DNA from 3 places in the Acidovorax sp. 107 genome. Region 1 is predicted to be linked to each of the others. Evidence: riboswitches for the same ligand, from Rfam matches in the RefSeq annotation. Region 1 holds a riboswitch; each other region holds the start of a gene.
What was found. A riboswitch is a leader RNA that binds a small molecule or an ion and turns the genes downstream of it on or off. The one in region 1 is predicted to bind glycine.
Positions count from the first base shown of each region.

Region 1 (2,236 bases):
GTCGTTTGGCAGCGTGCATACCTACCCTGTGTTCTCGGTGCTCGACCCCACCAAGACCTACACCCTGCCGCCCCAGCAGCTGGCCAACGGCGTGGTCGATGCGTTTGTGCATACGGTGGAGCAGTACCTCACGTACCCGGTCAATGCGCCGGTGCAGGACCGTTTTGCGGAAGGCATCCTGCAGACGCTGATCGAGGTGGGCCCGCGCCTGCTCGCGGCCACCGAGCCCGTGTACGACGACCGCGCCAACCTGATGTGGGCCGCCACCATGGCGCTCAACGGCCTGATCGGCGCGGGCGTGCCGCAGGACTGGGCCACGCACATGATCGGCCACGAACTCACGGCGCTACACGGCATCGACCACGCGCGCACCTTGGCCATCGTGCTGCCCGCGCTGCTGAACGAGCGCCGGGTGGCCAAGCGCGCCAAGCTGCTGCAGTATGGCGAGCGCGTATGGGGCATCACCACCGGCACCGACGACGAACGCATCACGGCGGCCATCGAGCGCACGCGCGATTTCTTTGAGGCCATGGGCATCGCCACGCGCCTGTCGGGCTACGGCCTGGGCAGCGAGGTGGTGGACACCGTGGTGGCGCAGCTCGAAGCGCACGGCATGGTGACGCTGGGCGAGCAGCGCGAGATCACACCCGCCGTGAGCCGCCGCATCCTCGAAGCCGCGCTGTAACGCTGCGCACGGGGCGCGCCAGCGAAAAGGCCCAAGACCCCGGGCCAATGACCTTGAGGCCCGGTTCGGTTTGTGCGCGTGGGTTAGAGTCAACCCTTCTCTTGCGGGAGAGCGGGGCGTACGGCGCCCCCGCCGAAGGCGCAAACTCCCATCATCGCTCAGGCAACCGGACCGCAAGAGACCATCGCCGACTGGAGAGAGGCCGCCACCATCGCGCAACGCGGGTGGGGTCCACCGAAGGGGCTGGCTGCCACCGCAGCTGAAACTCTCAGGTAACAGGGACAGGGGGAGAGGCGCCGCAGGCCCGTCTTGGAACGGGCACTGCACCAGCCCGAGTTCCCTCCCATGCCGTCATCATCTCCGTCTGTCGCCGCGCCCAGCGGTGCGCTTCACCCCAAGCGCTCGGCGCTCAAATTTCTCTGCGGGTTCCTGGTGGGCCTGGTCCTGGCCGGGGGCTCCGGCGGGGCCTGGGTGCTCCATCTGCTGTGGCAGCAACTGCCCACCGTGGACCACCTGGCCGACTACGACCCCATGCGGCCCTTGCGCATCTTTGCGCGCGACGGCAGTCTGCTGGCGGAGTTTGGCGAGGAGCGCCGCGAGGTCGTGCCCATCGGCGACATCCCGCTGCATGTGCGCCAGGCGCTGCTGGCCATTGAAGACGCGCGCTTTTACGAGCACGGCGCGGTGGACTTCACCGGCCTGGCGCGCGCGGCGCTGCGCAACGTGGTGTCCGGCGAACACGCCCAGGGCGCCAGCACCATCACGATGCAGGTGGCGCGGGTGTTCTTTCTGAGCCGCGTGAAAACCTACAGCCGCAAGCTCATGGAGATCCTGCTGGCCTACAAGCTGGAGGCCACGTACAGCAAGGACAAGATCCTGGAGCTGTACATGAACCAGATCTACCTGGGCGAGCGCGCCTACGGCTTCGCAGCGGCAGCGTCGGTGTACTTCGACAAAACCCTGGACGAGCTGACGGTTGCCGAGGCGGCGATGCTCGCCGGCCTGCCCAAGGCACCTTCAGCCTACAACCCCGTCGTCAACCGCGAGCGCGCTACCGTGCGCCAGCAGTACATCCTGCAACGCATGCACGCGCTGAGCTACCTGGACACCGCCGCCTACGACGCGGCCAGTGCCGAGGTGCTCACGCTGCGCACGCAGACGCGATCCATCGATCCGGCAGCGGCCTTTGCCGTGGGGCAGGCACGCAAGACGGTGGTGGCCCACTTTGGCGACGATGCGTACGCGCTGGGCCTGGATGTGGTCACCACCCTCAGCGTGGCCGACCAGCGGGCCGCCACGCAGGCCCTGCGCGCCGGGCTGCTGCGCGCCCAGGAGGCCCAGGGCTATGCGGGGCCAGAAGCCTGGGTGGCCGCCCGCGTGCCCGCCGGCCATCGCCGCGAAGTGCGCGCGGCCCTCGCGCCCTTTCCGGACAGCGGTGAACTGCGGACGGCCCTGGTGCGCGAGGCGTCGCCGGCGCAGGGCATCACCGCCGTGCTGCGCGACGGTACGGGCGTGCAGATTCCGCGCAGCCGGTTGAGCGCGGGCGCGCGG
Region 1 is NZ_QBTZ01000001.1:3,672,751-3,674,986, forward strand. It holds gene C8C99_RS17160 (iron-containing alcohol dehydrogenase) at 1-685, shown strand, start outside; glycine riboswitch at 780-869, shown strand; gene C8C99_RS17165 (penicillin-binding protein 1A) at 1,031-2,236, shown strand, end outside.

Region 2 (2,236 bases), 980 kb from region 1:
CGCCCGCCCCAGGCCCGGAAAGTCTGCCACCACCTCGGAACCCGGCGCCACCAGCACCGTGCCTGTGCACGAGCCTGTGGTCACCCACTGCCCCGCACGCAGCCCCCCCAGGCTGCGTGCGCCTTCATTGGCCAGCCACACCAGCAGACGCACCGGGTCGCCTGCCGGGTTGCCCCAGGCGGCATGCTGCACGGCCGCCGACCCGTTCACGGACAGCGTCACTCCTTGCACCAGGGGCTGGACCGCTCCCACAGCGTCTGTGCCGGACCCCACGATCAGCGCCCCATGGCAGGCCTGGTCCGCCAGGCGGCTCCACTCGCCCTGCTGCGCCCAGGCGGCAAACCGCGTATCGCACACCTCGATGGCAGCACGCACCGACACCACGGCCGCCAGCACCTCGGCGGCGCTGTAGGGGGTGGCGCGGGCGGGCAGGTCGGCCCCCAGTTCGTAGACCAGTTCCGCCTCCACCCCCATCACGGCAAAACCAGATGCAGCCAGCAACACGGGCTCGCTCGCTGCAGCCACCCACACCGAATCGCGGGTGAGCGCGGCGCGTGCCGGTTGGGCCTGGGGCGATGCAGCCCCGACCTTCCAGCCAGCGATGGGCCCGCGTGCACGCACCACCGCGTCTTGCACGGCATAGGCCTCGGCGGCATCGCGCGGGCGCAGCCCTGCGGGGAAGTCCAGCGGGCGAGGCGTGCGCCCTTCCCGGGCCTGGGTGATGACGGCGGCGCTGGCGGCAGGGTCCAAAGCGGTGGGGGACATGGCAAAACTCTCCGTGGTGCAAGGGGTCGGCGGAATTATCGGCACCTTGCCCCATCGATCCCGCCCCGCTCCATCAGCAACGATTGCGCCCCATTAGCCGCCGCAGTTGATCCGGCGCACAGGCTTGCCCCATAGAATCGGCCTCGCAGGAGAGCACGGCAGCCACCGGCCGCCGCTGCACCGAAGGCGCAAACTCCCATACACGCTCAGGTCCCGTACTGCACCATTCATCAAAGCCGTCTGGAGAGCCGCCTCGCGCAACGCGAAGCGCACCGAAGGAGCAAGCCGCAGCCCGGGTGGGTAGCGGTGAATCTCTCAGGTACCAAGGACAGGGGGAGCGGCAGCTAGGGCATTCATGCGCCAGCTGCACGCTATTTAATTCATAGCTGCAAGCGCATATTGTTCTAGCGCCAGAGCCCAGAAAGGCTTTGAAAATCATGCGCGTGATCGTTTTGGGCGCCGGCTTGCTCGGCGTGACTTCGGCTTATTTCCTCTCTCAACTTGGCCACGAAGTGACCGTCATCGACCGCCAGGGCTCGCCCGGCGCCGAGACCAGCTTTGCCAACGGCGGCCAGATCTCGGTGAGCCACGCCGAGCCCTGGGCCAACCCCAGCGCACCGCTCAAGGTGCTGCAATGGCTGGGCAAGGAAGACGCCCCCCTGCTCTTCCGCCTGCGCGCCGACATGCGACAGTGGCTGTGGGGCCTGTCCTTCCTGCGCAACTGCACGCCCGCGCGCACGCGCCACAACATCGAGCAGATCGTGCGCCTGGGCACCTACAGCCGCGACACGCTGCAGCAGCTGCGCGCGGCCACCGGCATCCAATACGACCAGCGCACGCAAGGCATCCTGCACTTCTATACCAACCAAAAGGAATTTGACGGAGCCCTGGCCCCGGCCGAGCAGATGCGTGCGCTGGGCTGCGAGCGCCAGGTCATCAGCGCTGACGAGGCCGTGCGCATCGAGCCTGCGCTGGCCCACATCCGCCCGCAGCTGGCCGGTGCCACCTACACGGCAGAAGACGAATCCGGCGACGCCAACCAGTTCACGCGCGAGTTGGCCAAGCTGTGCGAAGCGGCGGGCGTGCAGTTCCGCATGGGCCACCACATCACCGCGCTGCGCGAGGCAGGTGGTCGCATCGACCATGTGGAAGTGACCAATGCCGAAGGCCGCTTCGAACGTGTGCGCGGCGATGCGTTTGTGCTGGCCATGGGCTCGTTCAGCCCGCTGCTGGCGCAGCCGCTGGGCATCCCGCTGCCCATCTACCCGGCCAAGGGCTACTCGGTGACCATGCCGGTGAAGGACGCGGCCAAGGCACACCAGGTGAGCCTGACGGACGATGAATTCAAGCTGGTGTTCTCGCGCTACACCAGCGAACGGGGCGGCGACCGCCTGCGCATCGCGGGCACGGCCGAGCTGAACGGCTATGACCGCCACCTGAACCAGGTGCGCTGCGAGGCCATCGTGCGGCG
Region 2 is NZ_QBTZ01000001.1:2,689,916-2,692,151, forward strand. It holds gene C8C99_RS12580 (2-keto-4-pentenoate hydratase) at 1-765, opposite strand, end outside; glycine riboswitch at 996-1,107, shown strand; gene C8C99_RS12585 (D-amino acid dehydrogenase) at 1,203-2,236, shown strand, end outside.
Region 2: it holds a riboswitch for glycine, as region 1 does, so the genes downstream of both, C8C99_RS12585 (D-amino acid dehydrogenase) here and C8C99_RS17165 (penicillin-binding protein 1A) in region 1, are expected to answer to the same signal.

Region 3 (2,236 bases), 1.6 Mb from region 1:
GCGCTGAGGTGTCGATTGGCGAACTGTTCATCGCGGGCTTCGGCCCCGGACTGCTCATCAGCGCTGCCCTGATGCTGTTTGTCTGGGTGTACTGCAAGTACAAGGGCTGGGGCAAAAACGACGGCGATGGGCGCATGCCCTTTGGCAAGGCCACGCTGCAGGCGGGTTGGGCGCTGCTGATGCCGGTGATCATCCTGGGCGGCATCTATGGTGGTGTGTTCACCCCCACCGAGGCATCGGCCGTCGCCGTGTTCTACGCGTTGGTGGTGGGCATCGTCATCTACCGCGAGATCAAGCTCAAGGACCTGTTCGCCATCCTGCGCAAATCTGCCATCTCATCGGCGGTGATCATGTTCATCATCGCCAACGCCGGCTTGTTTGCATTCCTCATCACGCGCGCCGGCGTGCCCGATGCCATCGGCCGCTGGCTGGAGGCGGTACTGCAGTCCCCTGCCCTCTTCTTATTGGGCGTGAACGCGGCGCTGTTCGTGATCGGCATGTTCATCGAGACCAGTGCGGCCATCATTGTGCTGGCACCCATTCTGGCGCCTGTGGCCATGCATTTCGGTGTGGACCCCGTGCACTTCGGGCTGATCATGGTGGTGAACCTGGCGCTGGGCATGATCACGCCACCATTCGGGGTGAACCTGTTCGCGGCCTGCACGGTGGCCAGAATCTCGCTGGATCGGATCATCAAGCACTTGCTGCCGTTCGTCGGCGTGATTCTGGTGTGCCTGCTGATCATCACCTATGTGCCATCGATCTCGTTGGCACTTCGGGATCTGGTCTACGCAAAGTAGTTAGAATCGCCCAGTCAGGAGAGAGTGCTCCGTCTTGTCCCCAAGGCGCGCGGCACCGCCGAAGGCGCAGGCAGCAGCCGAACGCTCAGGCAAAAGGACTGGCAACCGCCCGCAGCGATGCGGGCGTTCCCTTGCTGGAGAGAGGTGACCCCACAGAAAAGAAACTGTGTGCAGGCCATCCACCGAAGGAGCAAACCGCACGGCCAGCCAGGGCGCTGCGGTGAATCTCTCAGGTAAAGCGGACAGCAGGGCAAATCCCGTGACCACACCGTGGTCGCGGCCCCCATTTGCCCGGAGTCCGCCATGTCAGCCACCGCCCCCCTGCTCACCACGCCCCTGAACGCCCTGCACATCGAGCTGGGCGCTCGCATGGTGCCTTTTGCAGGCTATTCCATGCCCGTGCAATACCCCGCTGGCCTGATGGCCGAGCATGTGCACACCCGCACTGCCGCCGGCCTGTTTGACGTGTCGCACATGGGCCAGCTCAAGCTGATCGGTGCCGATGCGGCGGCGGCGTTTGAAACCCTGATGCCCGTGGATGTGATCGACCTGCCCGTGGGCAAGCAGCGCTACGGCCTGCTTTTGACCGACGAAGGCACGGTCATTGATGACCTGATGTTCTTCAACCAGGGCGTGGTGGATGGCGAGCCCACCCTTTTTGTTATCGTCAACGGCTCCTGCAAAGTGGGCGACATTGCCCATATCCAGGCCCGCATCGGCCAACGCTGCAAGGTGGTGCCCATGCCCGACCACGCCCTGCTCGCGCTGCAGGGCCCACAGGCCGTCACCGCCCTCGCCCGCCTCGCGCCCGGCGTCGAAAAGCTGGTGTTCATGACCGGTGGCGCTCTCAGCATTGCTGGCTGCGACTGCTTTGTGACCCGCAGCGGCTACACCGGCGAAGACGGCTTTGAAATCTCCGTGCCCGCCGTGCAGGCCGACGCCCTGGCCCGCGCCCTGCTGGCCCAGCCTGAAGTCAAGCCCATCGGCCTGGGCGCCCGCAACTCGCTGCGCCTCGAAGCAGGTCTGTGCCTGTACGGCAACGACATCGACACCACCACCACGCCCCCCGAAGCCGCGCTCAACTGGGCTATTCAGAAAGTGCGCCGCACCGGCGGCACGCGTGCGGGTGGTTTCCCTGGCGCCGACAAGGTGCTCGCACAGATTGACAACCCTGCCAGCCTGCCCCGCAAGCGTGTGGGTCTGGTCGCGCTGGAACGTGTGCCGGTGCGCGAGCACACCGAACTGCAGAGCACGGACGGCCAAAAGATCGGCGAAGTCACCAGTGGCCTGCTGGGCCCCACGGTGAACGAACCTGTGGCCATGGGCTACGTCACGCCCGACTTTGCAGCCATCGGCACCCGTGTCAACGCCATCGTGCGCGGCAAGCCGGTGCCCATGGAAGTGCGCGCCATGCCCTTTGTGCCCGCCAATTACTA
Region 3 is NZ_QBTZ01000001.1:2,114,564-2,116,799, forward strand. It holds gene C8C99_RS09955 (TRAP transporter large permease) at 1-800, shown strand, start outside; glycine riboswitch at 806-911, shown strand; glycine riboswitch at 925-1,056, shown strand; gene gcvT (glycine cleavage system aminomethyltransferase GcvT) at 1,104-2,236, shown strand, end outside.
Region 3: it holds a riboswitch for glycine, as region 1 does, so the genes downstream of both, gcvT (glycine cleavage system aminomethyltransferase GcvT) here and C8C99_RS17165 (penicillin-binding protein 1A) in region 1, are expected to answer to the same signal.